DNA from 4 places in the Paraburkholderia aromaticivorans genome. Region 4 is predicted to be linked to each of the others. Evidence: predicted binding sites of a transcription regulator. Region 4 holds the regulator's gene; each other region holds the start of a gene.
What was found. The regulator LexA, encoded in region 4, represses DNA repair genes until DNA is damaged. The targets are predictions, from matches to a motif close to ACTGTATNNNNATACAGT.
Positions count from the first base shown of each region.

Region 1 (3,836 bases), 830 kb from region 4:
CTTCCCGCCTAGTTAAGCGGCCGCGAACAGCGCCCACCGCTCTCTAGGTAAATCCCGGTGCCCGCGCGACTTGGGTTACGCCCGCGATGCTTGCCATTCTAAAAAGCACTGCGCCCGCGAGGCACCTCGGCGACGTACAAATACTCAGAATGGTCCCCCATCCCCGGCAGCTTAATCTCGTGCGAGCTTTGGGGAGTTCCATCGTGTATTACAGCACGCTACCGAGGCCGGCTGACAACTGAATGCGCTTTCTCTGCGAAGGATGGCCCGAAATGAGGCTTCCTCAGGCGGTCGGGTTGCCGCGTCAGGAATACTGGGACATGCTGACCGGCGCCCGGCCGCACTTTTGAGGAGCGCGATAGTGCGGCGCTGGAGCAGTGCCGGGGACCTAAAATGAGCCCCCGGTAAAAGTTAAAACATCATTCGCTAGATGTCTTTTTACTTCTTCATCGACATGAAGAGTCCTTTAAGACACAAAGCCATAAGTGGATGGAAGTCTTTTTAGCTCACGGGTCTGACCTACCCGTGAGTGTCAACCCATGCGCGAGCCCACGCCATACCGATGGCGCGCGCCTCTCCCTCGGGTCCGCATGTCGCAAGCACGCCTGAACCTTCAATGAATTTCCGGCCAGACGTTATTGCCGCTAGCGGCGTAGCCTCCATTCTGCGGGATAGCATGCCCCACACTTCGTATCCGTTGTATAACTCCGGTTCCGTTTTTTGCTTGTGCCTCAGCTCAGTTGCTCGATTCTCGTGCAATGTCTGCACCGGCACTTATTGACGCTCAACGTTGCATCGGTCTCACCACTCCTTCGTGGTTTTGCTCAGGAACGTTCCAACCATTCCCACGCCAAGTCCGAATGAAGCGGTGGCTAAGCCGCCCGATGGAATCTCGGACCCGGCGTCAGCCGCTATAAGCGCTACGCCACCGAATCCCAAGGCAATCAGTTCCCATCGATTTCGGTTCTTCGCATCCTGCAAAAAGGCCGACGCCTGCGCGCTCGCCTTGCAGACAACATCCCGTGTGTCGGTGATGTCTCGTTCAATAAGAGTGGGGTCTGGCTTGTCAGTTATGTCCTTCCGGAAGTCGTATGCTCTATGGAGGACCTGTTTGGCAGCATCGTCGCTCACGCCAATTTGTTTCAGCGCGCCTGACTCCGAGTCGACAAAACTTCCGGCGAAAGTACGCGCTGCTTGGAGCGCTTCGCGCTGTTCAGTGCCTCCGGATTTTCCGACTTTGTTGTGGAGCGCCTTTTTGAAAGATTGGTCGTCGCTCAAGCGTTTTAGTGCGGTGCATCCTTGCGAATAAGCTTTCGCAACTTCATCTTGGCTGGAATTGCCGTTCAAGGAGTAGATGGTATTTGTCGCGTCTCCTAAGTAGCTGAGACTGGACTCGGCATGAGTTGTTGATATGAGCGACGATGCCGACACGGCGACGAGCGTAGCAACCGTTCTCCGAGCACAGTACATGGGCACCTCCGATTCACGGGACGAGCACCACGCGAAAAATGCGACACGGACGGCGGTACCCGAGTCCGTTATAGATTGATGACCCTAATTGTGCAAGGCGAGTTCTACGCAAACCGAAGCGCGGTTGCCGCGACCTCCGCGCTAGCCGTGACTATCTACCCACGCCCGACACCACGAAAGGCCTACCAACTCTGCTTCTTCGTCACTATCAAAAGCGTCGAGTACCCCGGATACCTCGACGACCTTGGTGTCGCGCGTGACCGTGCCGCTTCCTGCGAATTTCGCCGGCTGTGGGATGCCTTCCTGCTGCAAGATGGCATGACCCCACAGCGTGTATCCACGGTATTTCTCAGTTTGCATCTGCTGACCTCGAAGGACCTCTGAACCGATTCTTCCCTGTGATTGCCCGAGTTCTCGCGATTCGGCAAGCAGCTACTGCTTGAGGCGTTGAGTCTCGACTCCGGCCATCTTCAATGTGGCGTCAATCATCTTCAGCTCCTGGCCGAAATCGAGCGGCCATTTCTCGCCGTCGCATCGCACGGTCATGCCGTTATGCATCGAAATAAGATGACGCGCCTTATACAGGGCATCCACAAGCTTCGATTCGCGTTCGGCCTCCCGAACCCATTCGTCTGCTCTCATGGTGGAATCTCCTCTGAGCAATGGAAGCAGGACATGAGGCCGAGCGATGGATGACGCACGGCCGTCGTTCCTCAAATAAAAGTGACAGTTCATGCCTACGAATTTGCGTGTACGATACTGTATAAATATACAGGTTTTTTGTTGCCATATGTCCACCGCTACCGTCACGGCCGAAGAGATACACCCGTCCTTGTGGCGTGCGTCCCAGCTCGCGCGTGGCCGTGGGCGGGTCGTTGAGACCGGCTATCCCGCGCTGTCGGCCGAGCTCCCCGGCGGGGGCTGGCCAGTCGGTGCGCTCATCGACCTGTTGGTGCAGCAGGCCGGGGTCGGTGAATTACGACTGTTGCGCCCGGCACTCAGTGGTTCGGGCAACCGCCCTGTGGCGTTTGTGCAGCCGCCGCACACCCCGGACGGGCTTGGACTCAGCTACATCGGACTTCCCATTGACCAGGTGTTGCGGGTGAAAGCGCAGAAGACCGCCGATGCGCTCTGGTCGGCGGAGCAGATTCTGCGGGCAGGCAGTTGCGGTGCGCTCATCTTCTGGGCGCAATACGCGCAGGCCTCTTCGCTGCGGCGTCTGCATTTAGCGGCGCAGTCATCCGAAACACTTTTCGTGATGGTCAGGCCTCTGGCGGCCGCACAGGATTCGTCGCCCGCCCTGTTGCGGCTTGCTTTAAGACCATCCGCCGGCGGTTTGACCGTCGACATCGTGAAACGACGAGGGCCCGCGCGCGCAGAGCCTCTGTCGATTCCCCTTCAACCCACTCCTGTATTGCTTTCCCGACATGCGCGTCTTTCTCGCCGTCCACTTGCCGAAGTTGCCGCTCGAGGTGTTCCGACCGAAGTGGTCATCTGAGCCCGCGCACGGAAGTGCCGTACTGGAGAAAGACAAGGTGGTCATTACAGACAGCACGGCTCGCGCGGCTGGCGTGCGCCTCGGGATGAAGCGCGGCGGAGTGCTGACACTGTCGCCCGAAACGGAAATGCATGAACGCGATGCTGCAAGGGAAGCAGCCGCACAGCGCGAGGTGGGTGTTGCCCTGATGCGCTTCTCGCCTGAAGTCGCCTTGCTTGACGAAGCGACCGTCGTAGTTGAGGTTGGTGCAAGTCTTCGGCTCTTTGGCGGGTTGCTCGCATTGTGTCGGGAAGTAAAGAATGTTCTAGGAACGCTCGGGCTTACTGCGCGCATCAGCGCTGCGCCCACCGGCCAAGGTGGATGGCTGCTCGCGAAGTTCGGAAACCGCCGCGTGCTCAAGCTTGCATCGCTCGAGCAACGACTGGCCGCATTACCAATGCTGGCCGTTCCGGAAGTTCGTCCGTTCGGAGACTGGTTGTCCGGACTTGGCTGCGAGACCATTGCTGACATCAGGCGTTTGCCACGCGCCGGCCTGCAGCGGCGATGTGGTGAACATCTGCTCGACTCGCTCGACCGTGCATTTGGCACCGCGCCCGAACTCTTTGACTGGCTAGAACTACCGCCGACTTTCTCCGCACGTATCGAAATGCCGGACCGGCTTGAGGATGCGGACGGCGCAGTCTTCGGTGCCCATCGACTCATCGTGCAACTGTGCGGCTGGCTTTGCGCCAAGCAGCTGGCTGTCACGTCTATAAGGCTGCTGCTCGAACATGAACGCGGGCGCGCCGCTATCGAGCCGACAACCATCGACGTCGCGCTGGGCGAGCCGACCTGGAAAGAGGAACATCTCGTGAGGCTGCTCAAGGAG
Region 1 is NZ_CP022989.1:63,206-67,041, reverse strand. Features, by position in the region: gene CJU94_RS00255 (hypothetical protein) at 802-1,347, opposite strand; gene CJU94_RS41630 (hypothetical protein) at 1,612-1,830, opposite strand; gene CJU94_RS00245 (hypothetical protein) at 1,903-2,112, opposite strand; gene imuA (translesion DNA synthesis-associated protein ImuA) at 2,261-2,968, shown strand; gene CJU94_RS00235 (Y-family DNA polymerase) at 2,898-3,836, shown strand, end outside.
Region 1: a site for LexA is predicted at 2,229-2,246, ahead of imuA (translesion DNA synthesis-associated protein ImuA). Genes of this name have one in related genera too.

Region 2 (3,836 bases), on a different replicon from region 4:
TCTTGGCTTTTCCTTCACAACAGTTCCATCTGACCGATGTTGACTTCTCGTGCGTCGCGCTTGTCTTCGGAGACTGCGCTGGTCGCTCGCCGCGTGGATTGCGTGACAGACGTAGGCTGCGCAGCGGGTGGATACTGTCGATGTTCGCGACCCCATTCGGCGCTCAGCACCTCGGCAGCGAACAGGACGCCGGGAGCGATCTGAATGTAGCGACTCATTGGCGTTATTTCCGGCTTAAGGGTGTCGATTTCTCGACGGCGTGTGTATGCAGCCCAGCCATAGTTTCTGCGGTTTGATGGGAAGCGTCATCGCCTTTTCCTTCTTCGCCTATCGCGTATCGAATCAACACTGTACCTAACAGCGAGCCTTGATCAAGCTCTTGCGACGAGATCAACGACTTGCACGGACCGTCTCCCTTCGCTCCGTCCGGAACTTCGAAAGAGTGCCAATGCGAGCGCCTTCGGTCAGATGACGGAGATCTTCAGGCTGTCCGCCAGCTGCAATACCTTACTCCGGAGCGGATCGACCGCCAGTGAGTCATCGCCGAGAACGTAGAGACCGGGTGATGACAGCCTCTGCCCGAAAAGCATGACGCACCGGCCGGCGTCATTCCTGCGGGAGCCGTACGCGATCCCCTCCGCCGTGGGGCATTGATCGTGCGCGGCTTGCGACCACTGGCGGGTCTGCGGATACTTGGCCGGGATGCTATCGATCAGATCGGCCCGCGCCAGTTCCAGGGCGGGCAGATACGGCGTATGGAAGCTGACGCAATGGATCGGGTCAGGCAGAAGCACCTTCGCGATCCGGTAATTCGTCAACCGGTCGAGATAGAACACCCCAGGCGGATTGAGCGTCACATCGTGGAAAAGCGACTCCATGATGGCGCACTCGAACGAGCTCGCCGCGTACCACGTGTGGACGGGCGAACCGTCCGGGAGATTGATCGGCGCGAACCGCGTATTGCCCCAGCCTTCGGAGAACGTGGTCGACGCCGTGCCGTGAGGGTGGGTGCAATATGCGTGATACCAAGCCGGTACATCCTCTCTGGAAATGGGCAGGACGGTGAACGGCTCCGCCGCACCAGGTGCGTGCAGGCCGGTCATCAGGCGACATACTCCCCGTGCAGATGATGGGCGGCTTCAACGACGTCATCACGACGGTCGAGTGCGTCCCGCGGCGCAACCGGTTCGGCCTCATGTACGCCACGCCCGGCAATCCATCCGTTCGGGAAATGGAACCACGCCGCGATCTTCCACGAATCCTCCACTGGCCCAAGCGCCTCGAGGAGGTCTTTGATCACAGGCAGCGGCTGGCACATCGCGTCGAACTGGTAGCCCGCGAAGTATTCCTTGCCATTGAACGCCACACCAAAGACACGCCCTCGCCGCTTCCAGTCACTCGCGGGTTGAGCCTTGTTGGCGGGCGGCGTCGCCTGCAGCGCATTGATCTGCTCTGCCGTAAGCCAGTCGCCCCGCGCGAAAACCTCACGCATGGTCTTCTGGCGCCGGATACGCTCCTCGATCAACGGTGCCGCCGGCGCCGACAGGCCCGAGAAAGCCCGGGCGATTTCATCCGCGCGCTGGAAAAGCCCTGTTTCCCATTGAGGCGTGGCCAGAAGGACAACCAGCAACTCTTCGATCCCCTTTTGCAGCGAGGAAGCGACGACCGGATCTGTGCCGCGCGGGAGCGGCAGGCTCAACACTACGTCCGCGTTTGAGTCTTCATGGACTTGAATCATGACGCCCTCCGAAATTTGCGACTCTGCCGACATTATAGTTGTCGTCGTCAAAATCGCAAGATTCGAGGGCTGGGGGTACTAGCAGCGAACTCAACCGTGTAGGCAAATCGCCAAAAAATGCTGCGTGTGAACATGCGAAAGTTCGCGCCCGGAGTTCGTTGGTGCAGAATACTGTATTTTTGTACAGGTCCAAGGATTCGCCATGTCCGCCACCCCGGACCCCAACGCCGCGCCACAGATCGACTGCGGCAAGCCCGTGCACGTGGCCGAAGTTCTCGCGCGCGTTCCGGCGGGCTTCCCATCACCCGCGCAGGACCACGCAGTTTCACGTATCGACCTGAATCAGGTCCTGATCCGCCACCAGCTCGCGACCTATTTCCTGACCGTCAGCGGCCCGTCGATGCGCGACGCGGGAATCGACGACGGCGATCGCCTGATCGTCGATCGCGCGGTGCGACCGAGCCACGGCGATATCGTCGTGGCGGTGGTCGACGGTGAACTGACCGTCAAGCGGCTCTATCAACGCGGCGGCATCGTCAAACTGGAGGCCGCCAATCCCACGTTCCCGGACCTCCGCCCACGTGACGGTAACGTGCTCGAAATATGGGGCGTGGCGACGTTTTGCATCAAGGCGTTGCCGTGAAGACGTCGCGCCCCGTCGCGCTGATCGACGGCAACAGTTTCTATTGCTCGTGCGAACGGGTGTTCCGCCCGGCGCTCGTCGGCAGGCCGCTAATCGTTCTGTCAAACAACGACGGCTGCGCGATCGCACGCACGGCAGAAGCCAAGGCACTTGGGATCAAGATGGGCCAGCCTTGGTTCGAGATTCGCCACCTGGAGCGCGACGCAGGCCTCGTCGCACTCTCCGCGAATTTCGAACTGTACGCGGACATCAGCGATCGCATGATGGCCATCATCGGGCAGTTCGGGCCTGACCAGCATATTTACAGCATCGACGAGTCGTTTCTGTTCGTCGACGGCATTCGTGACAACCTGACCGACTACGCGCAACAGATGCGCGCTCGCGTGCTGCAATGGGTCGGCATCCCAACGTGCGTAGGCATCGGCTCAACCTACACCCAGGCTAAGCTCGCCAATCATGTAGCCAAGAAGCGGCCGCACTGGAACGGCGTGTGCGACCTCACTGCGATGCCGCGCGGTGCGCTGGCGACCCTGATGAGGGAAGTCGACGTCGGCAACGTATGGGGTGTAGGGCCGCGCTTAGCGCCGCGGCTGCGCGAACTGGGCATCGCGTCAGCACTCGACCTCGCACGCGCCGCCCCCGAGGCGATTGCGGGCGAGTTTTCGGTGGTCCTTGCCCGGACTGTTCGCGAGCTGCGCGGCACGCCCTGCATCGACCTGGGCGCGGACACTGCGCCGCGCAAGCAGATCATGACGTCGCGCTCGTTCGGCCGCGTCGTGCTCGATCAAGCCGAACTCGCCGAGGCGATCGCGGAATTTGCTGAGCGCGCTGCGCACCGTCTGCGCGCGCAGCGCTCGCGTGCGGGCGCGCTGCAGGTCTTCATCCGCAACAGCCCGTTTCGGGAGCGGGAAGCGCCTTTCTCCGCCGCGACCTCGATCCGACTGACACCGGCAACCCAAGACACCCGGCAGATCGTCCAAGCCGCACGATACGCGCTACGCGGAATTTTCAGGCAAGGGGTCCGCTATGCGAAAGCGGGCGTGATGCTGTTCGACCTCAGTTCGGTCGATGTCGAGCAACTGGAGCTGTTCGGGGCCGACGAGCCAATGACGGGCAATGGCCGAGATCCGCAAGCGCTGATGCAGACGATCGACGCACTGAACGCGCGCTTTGGTCGCGGCACCGTGAAGTTAGCCGGCGCTGGACTCGCGCAGGAGTGGCGGCACCGACCGGAGCGGCTAACACCAGCCTATACGACCGATTGGAACCAACTGCCGATCGTACGTGCTTAGGCTGCACGACCCGGACAGGCGGTGACGCCGGAGACACGTGAATAAAAAAAAGCGTCGCACTTTCCAGGGCGACGCTTCAAAAGTGTTCTAGCCATTTCGAGGGCCGTGCTAGAACCTGAGAGAGCTTCAGTATGTCACAACAGCTTCTTATTGGGAAGCTGTT
Region 2 is NZ_CP022992.1:285,491-289,326, reverse strand. Features, by position in the region: gene CJU94_RS37600 (hypothetical protein) at 1-1, opposite strand, end outside; gene CJU94_RS37595 (hypothetical protein) at 15-218, opposite strand; gene CJU94_RS37590 (RES family NAD+ phosphorylase) at 465-1,103, opposite strand; gene CJU94_RS37585 (hypothetical protein) at 1,103-1,738, opposite strand; gene CJU94_RS37580 (LexA family protein) at 1,941-2,381, shown strand; gene CJU94_RS37575 (Y-family DNA polymerase) at 2,342-3,673, shown strand.
Region 2: a site for LexA is predicted at 1,909-1,926, ahead of CJU94_RS37580 (LexA family protein). Genes of this name have one in related genera too.

Region 3 (3,836 bases), 1.8 Mb from region 4:
TCACGCGGCTTTTCGTCGGTCAAGCACGCTTCCACGTCCCACAGGCCATCGGCTCGCTCATAGGCTTCCGCTCTGATTGCGCGGCGATGGCGCAACTGACGGGACACTGGCGGGGAGAGCGGCATGCGGGAAGGAAAGGCCGGATTGGAAAACCGACGAATTTTAGCATACTGGGTATTTGAGACAGGTCGGAATGCGCGGCGCCACGCCACAGGCGGCTGAGCGCGCCAGACGCCGTCCCGACGGGCTTGTGCGCGCGGCACAGGACGACGCGGCTAGTTGCCGGCCCACTCCTCGTCGATGCCCTTGAGGATTTTGCCGATCGTGGCGCCCGAAAATCCGCGTGAGGCCAGAAAACGGGCCTGCTTGGCCCGTTCGGCAGGCGTTTCGGGAAGGTGGCCGAATTTTTTGCGCCAGACGGCTTGCGCACGCGCGAGTTCGGTTTCGCGCAATTGCGCGCTCGCTTCTTCAACGAGGGTCCGGTCAACCGCATGCTGCTTCAGTTCGCCGACGATCCGGCTCGCGCCCAGCCGCGACGAGCGGCGATGAATCAGGCTTTCCGCGAAACGCGAATCGGACAGCCAGTTTTCCGCTTCGAGCGAATCGAGCAAGGTGTCGAGCGAATCGGTTTCCTCGACGAACGGCTTCAGCTTGCGCGCGAGTTCGGTGCGGCTGTATTCACGGCGGGACAGATAGCCGAGCGCTCGCCCTTTCAGCGACCGTGCCGGGCGTTGGGATTTTTTGGTTTCGTCTTGCCCCGGTTTCGCTTCGCCAGGGACGCGACGCGAGCGGGTGTAGGTGGTTTCTGAAGGATCCGAATCGGACAGCGGGGAGGATTCAAACTGCGCGCGCTGCGGGCTCCGGCCCGCAGCGCGATCGTGAGCGTCGAACGATTCGAATGGATCGAACGATTCGTCGTCTTCATCACGCGGGCCGTCCGCGTGGCGTCCGGTATCGGACAACGGCCGGCCCTTGCGTATCACGTGATGGTTACTCTTCTTCGTCCGCGACTTCTGCGCCTGCGCCGGTCACGGCTTCAGCCATGGCATTCACGCCCAGCGATTCGCGGATGCGGTTTTCGATCTCGCGAGCGATATCCGGATTTTCGCGCAGGAATTCACGCGCGTTGTCCTTGCCCTGACCGATACGTTCGCCGCTGTAGCTGTACCACGCGCCGGCCTTGTCGACGATCTTGGCCTGCACGCCCAAGTCGATGATTTCGCCCTGACGCGAAATACCTTCGCCATACAGGATGTCGAAAATCGCTTCCCGGAACGGTGGCGACACCTTGTTCTTGACGACCTTCACGCGCGTTTCGTTGCCGATCACTTCGTCGTTCTTCTTGATCGAACCGATACGGCGAATGTCCAGACGCACCGACGCGTAGAATTTCAGCGCGTTACCGCCCGTGGTGGTTTCCGGATTGCCGAACATCACGCCGATCTTCATGCGGATCTGGTTGATGAAGATCACGAGGCAGTTCGTGCGCTTGATCGTGCCGGTGAGCTTGCGCAGCGCCTGCGACATGAGACGCGCTTGCAGACCCGGCAGCGAGTCGCCCATTTCGCCTTCGATTTCAGCCTTCGGCACGAGTGCCGCGACCGAATCGATCACGATCATGTCGATCGAACCCGAACGCACCAGTGCGTCGGCGATTTCGAGCGCCTGCTCGCCGGTGTCCGGCTGCGACACCAGCAGGTCGTTCACGTTCACGCCGAGCTTGCCCGCGTACTGGATGTCCAGCGCGTGTTCCGCGTCGATAAACGCCGCCGTGCCGCCGATCTTCTGCATTTCGGCGATGACTTGCAGCGTCAGCGTGGTTTTACCGGACGATTCCGGGCCATAGATTTCGACCACACGGCCACGCGGCAAACCGCCGACGCCCAACGCGATGTCGAGGCCGAGTGATCCGGTTGAAACCACCTGGATGTCTTCGACTACCTCACCTGCGCCGAGCCGCATGACCGACCCTTTGCCGAACTGCTTTTCGATCTGCGCGAGTGCGGCAGCGAGTGCCTTGCTCTTTTCAGCAGTCAGTCCAGCCGAGCCTTTCTTGCTTTCTTCCATGAATCGTCCTTTGCTATGATGAACGGCGTCTGAGGCAGATGTGCAGCCCCGAGTTTCAACCTACTCGTAAAGGACAGCACACGAAACCCAGACACTGTATAAAAAAACAGTAGTTTTGGCAAGCGCGATTCTTATGCGAACACGCATTTTTACCGTCGCGCCCGCCCAACTACCCACAATAATTTTCGGAGACCGCTGTGCGCCGGGGGCACACCCCGCGGTGCCGGCAAGGCCAGGCTTGCGCACCATGCGAATTCTGATTGCCGAAGACGACAGCATACTCGCGGACGGTCTGGTTCGATCACTCCGCCAATCGGCCTATGCCGTCGATCACGTGAAGACCGGCGTCGAGGCCGATACGGCGCTGTCGATGCAGACTTTCGACCTGCTGATCCTCGATCTGGGCCTGCCGCGCATGTCCGGCCTGGAAGTGTTGCGCCGCCTGCGCGCCCGCAATTCCAACCTGCCGGTGCTGATCCTCACCGCCGCGGACAGCGTCGACGAACGCGTCAAGGGTCTCGACCTCGGCGCCGACGATTACATGGCCAAGCCCTTCGCACTGAACGAACTCGAAGCGCGCGTGCGCGCGCTCACGCGGCGCGGCGCCGGCGGCGGTCCGACGGTCGTGCGGCACGGCTCGCTGTCGTTCGATCAGGTCGGCCGGATCGCCTATGTTAACGAGCAGGTCATCGACCTGTCCGCGCGCGAGCTGGGATTGCTCGAAGTGCTGCTGCAACGGATCGGCCGGCTGGTCTCGAAGGAACAGCTCGTCGATCACCTGTGCGAATGGGGCGAGGAAGTCAGCAACAACGCGATCGAGGTCTACGTGCACCGGCTGCGCAAGAAAATCGAACCGAGCGGCGTGCGCATCATCACCGTGCGCGGTCTGGGCTATTGCCTCGAGAAAGCGGCGGCGCCGGCCAACGCGGGCACGAATGCGAATACCGTGGCGGCGCCCCCGCCCGCCGAGCCCGAGCCGCCCGCCTCGCCGCCGTCCGGCGCGATGCCGGCGAGCCACCACTACAAATAGAGGCCGCCCATGTCCGCGCGCGCAGACCGCGCCCCGGCGCACGCGGCGGACCTCGACGAGGCGCGCGACGAGCGCTACGCCAACCCGTTCGCCCCGCCCGACGAAACCGAGGCCGCCGCCGCGGCGCGCCCGCGTTCGCTGTTCGGCGAGATTCTCGACTGGATGCTCGCGCCGCTGCTGCTGCTCTGGCCGATGAGCCTCGCCGTCACGTATCTGGTCGCCAAATCGATCGCGAACGGTCCGTTCGACCGCGCGCTGGAAACCGACGCCTACGTGCTCGCCCGGCAAATTCATCCGGTCAACGGCGTGGCGGAGTTGTCGCTGCCCGATTCCACCCGCGACTTTCTGCGCGCCGACAATGTGGACAGCGTGTTTTACCAGGTGCTCGGCACGCGCGGCGAACTGGTGGGCGGCGAACGCGACATGCCGCTGCCGCACGAGGAAGACCGCCCGCAACCGGGTCTCGTCGAATTCCGTGACGACGTGCTGCGCGGCAATGACATCCGCGTTGCCTACACGACCGTCGAGTTTCCGCAGACGCCCGGCGCGCAGCCCGTGCTGGTGCAGGTCGCCGAAACGCTCGACAAGCGCAGCCAGCTTGCCAACGACATCATCAAAGGCGTGATCCTGCCGCAGTTCGTGATCCTGCCGCTCGCGATCCTGCTCGTATGGTTCGGCCTCTCGCGCGGCCTCGCGCCGCTGCACGCGCTGCAGGCGCACATCCGTGCACGCCGCCCGG
Region 3 is NZ_CP022989.1:1,842,686-1,846,521, reverse strand. Features, by position in the region: gene CJU94_RS08500 (DUF2889 domain-containing protein) at 1-125, opposite strand, end outside; gene recX (recombination regulator RecX) at 276-983, opposite strand; gene recA (recombinase RecA) at 991-2,067, opposite strand; gene CJU94_RS08485 (response regulator transcription factor) at 2,315-3,097, shown strand; gene CJU94_RS08480 (sensor histidine kinase) at 3,107-3,836, shown strand, end outside.
Region 3: a site for LexA is predicted at 2,161-2,178, ahead of recA (recombinase RecA). Genes of this name have one in related genera too.

Region 4 (3,836 bases):
GGTCTTGCCGGCGCCGTTCGGACCGAGCAGGCCGAAGCATTCGCCGGCGTTCACATGAAACGACAGTCCGTCGACGACCGTTTTCTCGCCGTAGCTTTTTCTGACCTCGTGAAATTCGATGGCGGCTTCAGGCATGGATCGAACGAGTCTCCGGAAACAGACGTGGTTGAATGGCCGGGAAGGCCGCCTATTCTAGGGCATCGGCGGGGCAGCGTTGGTGCGCGCCCCGCCTGCCCGCGCGGGTTTCTTGCACTGCGGCATCGACCCGTGGACAAGCCTGGCGGCGCGCGCACCGGTTTAGGGCCTGGCGCGCGCTCAATGAGCGGACAGTTAGCGTTTTCCATCCCTTGCAACCTGAATTGCGGCGCACCATGATTCATTCAGATCGCGCGTCCCGCGCGAAGGGAGAAAAATCATGGCGAGCTACCAGAAAATCCTGCTGTGCTACGACGGCTCGCGCGAAGGCCGCAAAGCATTGCGTTGCGGCGCCGACCTGGCGTTGGATCTGAAAGCGGAAACGCATTTGTTGTCGGTCGTCGACATGCGTTCGAGCATTGCGCAAAGTGCGGGCCTGCTGACCGATGTCGCTTGCGGCAGTTTCGAAAAGACCGCCCGCGACATCCTCCAGGAAGGCGTGGACTGGCTCACCGAGCGCGGCGTGAGCGCACAAGGGCATTTCGCGTTCGGCCATCCGATCGACGAGATTGCCAACCTCGCCAACGAATTGCATGTCGACCTGGTCGTGGTCGGCCACCGTTGCCGCACCGGTCTGTCACGATGGTGGATGGGCGCGGGCAATACGCCGCTGCTCGACCGTGTGTCATGCAGCATTCTGGTGGCGTGTTCTTCCGCGCAGGAGCAGCAGCAAGCGGCGGCTTGACAGGCGGTGGTGATCGCGTGCGTGTTCGACGGGCCGGCTGCCCGGGCCCGACGACATCAGGCAATCACTCGTTCAGGTTGACCGCGGCCAGCTTCCAGGTGAAAACACCCTCGCGCTGGAAGATGGCCGAATAACGCGCGTCGCCGGCGCCATGCTGGTAGGTGACGACGAATTCGTTGAGGCCGCGATAGCCCGCTGTGGTTTGCGGCGGTTGCGCCGGCGTAGCGTTGTCGTTGCCCGCGTTGGCGGTGGCAGGCGCCGCTGGCGCGGCCGGTGCCGGTGAGGGCGCGCCGGCGTCCGGCGGCGGGTTCGCGGCAGGCGGCGCGGGCGGCCGCTCGCCCGGATCGCCGCGCGGCGGCATGCCGTTCAGCAGGGCCGCCACGCCGTCCGGTGTGGCGTAGGCATCCACGAGTGGACCAATCAACGCGACGCCGATCATTGCGCCAATAGCGGCGAGGGGGTTGCCGTTGCTGTGCGCGTCGAGCCGGCGTGTCAACAAGCCGGTGACCTGCTGCTTCAGACTCTCACGCAACGCGGGAAAGTCGACGTATTGATTGACCGTTTGCACGTCGCGCGCGTCGGCCGCGCGTTTGAGATTGTTCAGCGCGATATAGGGTGACGCGTACGCGAACCCGAGCGCAGCGATCACCAGGATCACGATTAGCGTGACGACTAGCGGCCGGGTGGCGCCGCCCTTGATGTGTTTCGGAACTGCCATCGAACGGGACTCTCCTTCAGGTGTGATCTAACGTGGACTGCGGCCACGCGAAAACGATCCCGTGCGATGCCGTATCGCCGCCCGCCAGACCATCCATCAAGACTCGAATACCGCGCCGTGGACGTTCGTTTCGTCGGCGATGCAGCGATCGATCATGCGGCACACCGCGTCTACCGTTCCGACCATGATGAGACGCGACGGCCCGTGATAGACACGCACCGGTGCGCGACGCGCCGGCTCGGCCGTATTCAAGCCCGAGTTCAGCGACACGCGGGCAAACGCCGGCAACGACGATGGCAGGCTCGACACACCGGCGGGCGAGTCGAACAGCGACGGCGTGCTGGCCGTGGACGCCTCGATCAATGAGCAGGGCACCAGCTTGCGAAGATGGCGCAGACGACCGAACTGGCGAAAAGGCAACAGGCGGGCAAGACGTTCCATGAGACTCTCCAGACGATGCAACGTTGATGCGGCGTTGGCGCGGCTTTTTATGCTGTCGAACGGGCAAGAAGGGGGCTTGGACCAAGGCGCCTGAACCCAGCCGCCCGGCAGCAAGCCGCTTAAAACTCGCCGGGGCGGATCAGCCCCACGGCGATCCCTTCCAGCGCGAACTCCGCACTGCCGGTTTCAACGAAGATGTTTTCGTAATCGGGGTTCTCGGCGATCAGTTCGAGTCCGTTCGGCCGGCGCTTCAGGCGCTTGACCGTGACGTCGTCGCCCAGCCGGGCAATGATGATCTGGCCGTCTTTGGCTTCGCTCTTCTTTTGCACCGCGAGCAGGTCGCCGTCGAAGATGCCCGCGTCGCGCATGGACAGCCCGCGCACCTTCAGCAGGTAATCGGGCTTGCTCGAGAACAGCGCCGGGTCGCACGCGTAGTGCTGCGAGATATGTTCCTGCGCGAGGATCGGACTACCCGCGGCAACCCGCCCGATCAGCGGCAGCGACAGTTGCATGATGCTGGCGTGCGGCAACGTGAACTGGTGCGGCGAATCTTCCGGGCCGGCCAGCAGGCGGATGCCGCGCGACGCGCCGGCCGCGAGCTCGATCACGCCCTTGCGGGCGAGCGCGCGCAGATGTTCTTCTGCCGAGTTGGCCGAGCTGAAGCCCAGTTCGGCGGCGATCTCCGCGCGGGTGGGCGGAAAGCCGGTGCGTTCGATAGCCCTGCGGATCAGATCGAAAACCTGCTGCTGTCGTGCGGTGAGTTTGGTCATGGCGCCACTGTATGTATGAACAGGTGACTGTATTTTTATACAGTATTCGGCGCAATTCAAGCTTTACTTTAAGTTCGTGCTGAAGGGTGGCGCTAGAGCGTCGTCAAGCGACGTTCCAACACCCGTTTTCGTGCCGCAACGCCTTATCCAGCTGTCATTACCACTTTTGCGTATTAAAGAATGAAGAAACATTATTTTTAATGATGAAAGCCCTTCGATAGACTGGCCTCCGAGTTGGGGCTCATGTGCACGTGACCGCGACGCCGAGGAACACCATATGCGGTTTCAGCGAACTACAACGCGGAGAAAGTTGACATGAATCACCAAGGTACGGGGCTGGCGGGCAAGACGAAGCGACTCATCGCGGCACTCGCTCTGGGCGCGGCGGGCGCGCTCGGCGTGATGGCGCAGGCGCACGCAGCGGACACGACACTGCTGAACGTGTCCTACGACCCGACTCGCGAGCTTTATCAGGACGTCAACCAGGCGTTCGGCAAGGAATGGAAGGCGAAGACCGGCGAGACGATCACCTTCAAGCAGTCGCACGGCGGCTCCGGCGCGCAGGCGCGCTCGGTGCTCGACGGTCTGCAGGCCGACGTCGTGACCCTCGCGCTCGCTTACGACATCGACGCCCTGGCCAACAAGGGCTTGCTGGACAAGGGCTGGCAGAAGCGTCTGCCGGATAACGCGTCGCCGTACACGTCGACGATCGTGTTTCTGGTGCGCAAGGGCAACCCGAAGCACATCAAGGATTGGGACGACCTGATCAAGCCGGGTGTGTCGATCGTCACACCGAACCCGAAGACGTCGGGCGGCGCGCGCTGGAACTACCTCGCGGCCTGGGCATATGCGGAGCATCAGCCGGGCGGCAACGATCAGAAGGCGAGGGAATTTGTCGGCAAGCTCTACAAGAATGCCGGCGTGCTGGATTCGGGCGCGCGCGGCGCGACCACCAGCTTCGTGCAACGCGGTATCGGCGACGTGCTGATCGCATGGGAAAACGAAGCCTTTCTGTCGCTGAAGGAGT
Region 4 is NZ_CP022989.1:3,612,535-3,616,370, reverse strand. Features, by position in the region: gene nodI (nodulation factor ABC transporter ATP-binding protein NodI) at 1-135, opposite strand, end outside; gene CJU94_RS16330 (universal stress protein) at 416-880, shown strand; gene CJU94_RS16325 (DUF2939 domain-containing protein) at 945-1,598, opposite strand; gene CJU94_RS16320 (hypothetical protein) at 1,695-2,039, opposite strand; gene lexA (transcriptional repressor LexA) at 2,159-2,809, opposite strand; gene CJU94_RS16310 (sulfate ABC transporter substrate-binding protein) at 3,125-3,836, shown strand, end outside.